One region of the Kitasatospora sp. NPDC093806 genome, then DNA from elsewhere that is predicted to be linked to it. Evidence: riboswitches for the same ligand, from Rfam matches in the RefSeq annotation. Region 1 holds a riboswitch; the other holds the start of a gene.
The links. A riboswitch is a leader RNA that binds a small molecule or an ion and turns the genes downstream of it on or off. The one in region 1 is predicted to bind S-adenosylmethionine.

Region 1 (2,383 bases):
AGAGCACGCCCACCCGGGCGGAGTCGTCGCCGAACAGGTTCAGCACCCGGACCTCCGGGATCTCCGCCAGACCGGTCTTCAGCCGGTCGACCAGCACCCGCTCGCGCGCCTCCAGCGCGTCGAAGCCGGCCTCGGTCAGCGCCCGGCAGGCCGAGGCGATCGCGTACGCGCCGATGACGTTCGGCGAACCGGCCTCGTGCCGGGCCGGGCCGGTGTGCCACTGCACGGCCACCGAGCCGTCCGCCTCCCGGGCCACCGTGCGGGTGGCGCCGCCGCCGGCCAGGTACGGCTCGGCCTCGTCCAGCCAGTCGGCCCGGCCGGCCAGCACCCCGGCGCCGAACGGCGCGTACAGCTTGTGCCCGGAGAAGGCGATCCAGTCCACGTCCAGCTCGCGCACCGAGACCCGGTGGTGCGGGGCCAGCTGCGCGGCGTCCAGCACCACCCGGGCGCCGTGCCGGTGGGCGGTCCGGGTCAGCTCGGCGACCGGCCAGAGCTCGCCGGTGACGTTCGAGGCGCCGGTGACGCAGAGCAGCTTCGGGCCCTCGGGGGCCTCGGCGAGGGCGGCGTCGAAGGCGGCGACGGCCTCGGCGTGCGAGCGGGGGGCGCGCAGGTAGCTGACGGTGAGACCGGCGTGCGCCCAGGGCAGCAGCGAGGCGTGGTGCTCGGTCTCGAAGGCGAACACCCGGGTCCCGGCCGGGACGGCGGCGGCCAGCAGGTTCAGCGAGTCGGTGGTGGCGCGGGTGAAGACCACCTGGTCGCCCTCGCGCAGGTCGAGGAAGTCGGTGACGGTGCGGCGGCTCTGCTCGAAGAGGTCGGTGGAGAGCTGCGACAGGTAGCCGGCGCCGCGGTGCACGCTGCCGTAGTAGGGGGCGTAGGCGGCGACGTCGTCCCAGACCCGCTGGAGCGCCGGGGAACTGGCGGCGTAGTCGAGCGCCGCGTAGCCGACCTTGTCGCCGTTGGCGAGCGGGACCTGCACGTCGTGGCCGAGGACGGGGAGCGGGGTGCAGAGATCGGTGGCGACGGAAGACATGAGGATGCACTCCTTCTACGGGTCAGGACCCCGGGAGTGCGTAGTCGTCCGGCGTCCGCGCTTGTCACGCGGACGGTTTGCCGCATGACCCGGTCCTCACCCAGGGCACCCCGCCACGGACGGAGGGTTGCCGGACAGCAAGCTGGGGCTTGACGCTGTCACTCATGACCTGGCCAAGACTCTAGGTCGGGTCCGCCCCGTGGTCAAACAGCCGTCCACATCCCGGACACCCGTGGGACATGCCGAGGGGCCGGCCGGGAGTCCTCCCGTACCGGCCCCAACTGCCGCCCGGCTACCGGGCGGTGGCCTCCGACCAGTGCTTCAGCAGATCGCGCGCGGCGCCCGAGTCGATCGCCGCGGCGGTCCGCCGCATGGCCGATCCGAGCTGCTCGGCGAGCGGCGCGTCGGTCAGGTCGAGCGCCACCAGCGCCGCCGCCGAGTTCAGCAGCACCGCGTCCCGGACCGGCCCCTGCTCGCCGGCCAGCACCCGGCGGGCGACCTCCGCGTTGTACGACGGGTCGCCGCCGCGCAGCGCCTCGATGCCGACCGGCTCGATGCCGACCTCGCGCGGGTCGAAGGAGGCCTCGGTGACGGCGCCGTCCCGGACGATCCACACCCGCGAGGTGGTGGTGATGGTGAGCTCGTCCAGCCCGTCGTCGCCCCGGAAGACCAGCGCGGAGGCGCCGCGCCGGGCCAGCACGCCGGCGATCAGCCCGGCGAGCCGGGTGTCGAAGCAGCCGATCGCGTGCGCCGTCACCCGGGCCGGGTTGGTGAGCGGCCCGAGGATGTTGAACGCGGTGGGCACGCCGAGGTCGCGCCGGGCCGGCGCGGCGTGCCGCATCGACGGGTGGAAGGTGGCCGCGAAGCAGAAGGTGAGCCCGACCTCCTCGGCGACCTCGGCGACCCGGCGCGGCCGGAGGTCCAGCCGGATGCCCAGCCGCTCCAGCACGTCCGAGGAGCCGCTGGCCGAGGAGGCGGCCCGGTTCCCGTGCTTGACCACCTTGGCGCCGGCCGCCGCCGCGACGATCGCCGACATGGTGGAGATGTTGACGGTCTTGGCCCGGTCGCCGCCGGTGCCGACGATGTCCACCGCCGGGCCGGGGATGTCCAGCGGCTCGGCGTGCGCGTACATCGAGTCGACCAGGCCGGAGATCTCGTCGACCGTCTCGCCCTTGGCCCGCAGCGCCACCATGAAGCCGGCCACCTGCACCGGGGAGGCCTCGCCGCTCATGATCCGGTCCATCGCCCAGGCGGTGGCCGAACGGTCCAGGTCCTCCCCCCGCAGCAGCGCCGACAGGATGTCCGGCCAGGTGCGGACCACCTGCGCGGGGTCGCTACCGCCGTTCGCAGGGT
Region 2 (2,383 bases), on a different contig from region 1:
CGGCGCAGCTTGCCCGTGTCGTCCAGGATGCGGGCGGCGATCCCGGCGTGGTTCTTCTCCAGGTCGGCGATGACCTCGCCCAGGGTGGCGCCCTCGGCGGGCACCTCGCCGGCGCCGCCGGTGTAGGTGCGCAGGATGGTCGGGATACGGACGCTGGCGCTCATGGGGGTCTCCTCGGTGCGGGGGCTCAAACGCGGGGGTGCGGGGCGGGGCGGGGGTGGGGCGAGGTCAGTCGGACGCCAGGCCGGCGCCGCGGAAGGCCTCCAGGGTCGGCCGGATGACGGCGGTCATCCCGGCCTCGGAGACGGCGTCGAGGGTCTTCAGGCCGTCGCCGGTGTTGATCGCGACGGTCTCCTTCGCCGGGTCCAGCTGCCCGGTCTCGACCAGCTTCTTCAGCACGCCGACGGTCACCCCGCCGGCGGTCTCGGCGAAGATGCCCTCGGTCCGGGCCAGCAGCCGGATCGCCGCCACGACCTCCTCGTCCGTCACGTCCTCCACCGCGCCGCCGGTGCGCCGGGCGATGTCCAGCACGTACGGGCCGTCGGCCGGGTTGCCGATCGCCAGCGACTTGGCGATGGTGTCCGGCTTGACCGGGCGAATCACATCCTGGCCGGCCTTGAACGCCGCCGACACCGGCGAGCAGCCCGCCGCCTGGGCGCCGAAGATCCGGTACGGCCGGTCCTCGACCAGGCCGAGCTTGATCAGCTCCTGCAGCCCCTTGTCGATCTTGGTGAGCTGCGAGCCCGAGGCGATCGGGATGACGATCTGCTCCGGCAGCCGCCAGCCCAGCTGCTCGCAGATCTCGTACGCCAGCGTCTTGGAGCCCTCGCCGTAGTACGGCCGCAGGTTGACGTTGACGAAGCCCCAGCCCTCGCCGGCCGGGTCGCCGATCAGCTCCGAGCAGAACCGGTTCACGTCGTCGTAGTTGCCCTCGATGCCGACCAGCTCGCCGCCGTACACCCCGGCCATCACGACCTTGCCCTGCTCCAGGTCGTGCGGGATGAACACGCAGGACTTGAAACCCGCCCGGGCCGCCGCCGCGCCCACCGCGCCGGCCAGGTTGCCGGTCGACGAGCAGGACAGCGTGGTGTAGCCGAACGCCCGGGCCGCCTCGATCGCGCAGGCCACCACGCGGTCCTTGAAGGAGTGCGTCGGGTTGCCGGAGTCGTCCTTGACGTGCAGCCGGGCGGTGAACCCGAGCTCGCGGCCCAGGTTGTCGGCCTTCACCAGCGGGGTCCAGCCGGGGTTGAGGTTGGGCTTGGTCGCCACGTCGGCCGGGACCGGGAGCAGCGGCGCGTACCGCCAGATCGACGCCGGACCGGCCTCGATCCGCTTGCGCAGCTCCTCCGCGCCCGCGCTGCCGAACTCGTAGGCGATCTCCAGCGGGCCGAAGCACTCCACACAGGCGAAGCTGGGACCGAGCGGGAAGCGGGTGCCGCACTCGCGACAGGACAGCGCGGCGGCGGGGCCGAGGTCAACGGTGACAGGTGCAGCTGTGTCGATAGCCATGATGGGCGGAGGCCTCTCTCCTCATCTTCCCCGTGACGCGGTCGCGCCACAGGCCGGAATTGGCACCTGTCCCGCCGGGGCCTGTCGACGACAGCCGAGCGAGAAGGTTGCCGGGACGTCAACGGGCCGTTCCCTCAGTCCCTCTGGATGAGCTCTGTGAAGTTGTGGTCGTGCTCAGCGGTGACCCCGGCGTGCGAAGGTCCGACCGCTGTACGAAGACTGTATCCGAAGGCGTCAACCCCGAACGGGACCGTCCGCCACGCGAGATGACCCGTCCCACCCCACCTCGTCGAGGAGAGACCGTGCCCGCCGAACCGATCCCCGCGCTCCCCCCCGAGACGGCGTCCTGGCTGCGCCGACGCTCGTGGCGCGCGGCCGACCGCCCGGTGGACACCCTGCTGGCGGCCAAGCGCGCGCTCGGCCCGGCCGGCACCGTCAGCGTCGTCCTCCCCGCGCTGGACGAGGAGGCCACCGTCGGCGACATCGTCCGGGTCATCCGGCGCGAACTGATGGAGCGCCGGCCGCTGGTCGACGAGCTGGTCGTGGTCGACTCCGGCTCCACCGACGCCACCGCCGCGGTCGCCGCCGAGGCCGGCGCCACCGTGCACCACCGGGACGCGATCCTGCCCCGGCTGCCCGCCGCCCCCGGCAAGGGCGAGGTGCTCTGGCGCTCGCTGCTGGTCACCCGCGGCGAGATCGTCTGCTTCGTCGACGCCGACCTGCGCGCCTTCGACCCCGCCCTGGTCTCCGGCATCCTCGGCCCGCTGCTCACCGAACCGGGGATCCAGCTGGTCAAGGCCATGTACGACCGGCCCCTGGAGACCGACGGGGCGGTCGTCCCGGCCGGCGGCGGCCGGGTCACCGAACTGGTCGC

Region 2: linked by a shared signal. The riboswitch ahead of thrC (threonine synthase) and the one ahead of AB0N76_RS15010 (aminotransferase class V-fold PLP-dependent enzyme) in region 1 are both predicted to bind S-adenosylmethionine.

What each region holds. Positions count from the first base shown of each region.
Region 1 covers NZ_JBFBDO010000024.1:35,999-38,381, reverse strand. The annotation lists gene AB0N76_RS15010 (aminotransferase class V-fold PLP-dependent enzyme) at 1-1,030, opposite strand, end outside; SAM riboswitch class IV at 1,083-1,200, opposite strand; gene trpD (anthranilate phosphoribosyltransferase) at 1,323-2,383, opposite strand, start outside.
Region 2 covers NZ_JBFBDO010000014.1:24,588-26,970, forward strand. The annotation lists gene AB0N76_RS10640 (MoaD/ThiS family protein) at 1-164, opposite strand, end outside; gene thrC (threonine synthase) at 229-1,509, opposite strand; SAM riboswitch class I at 1,528-1,663, opposite strand; gene AB0N76_RS10650 (glucosyl-3-phosphoglycerate synthase) at 1,812-2,383, shown strand, end outside.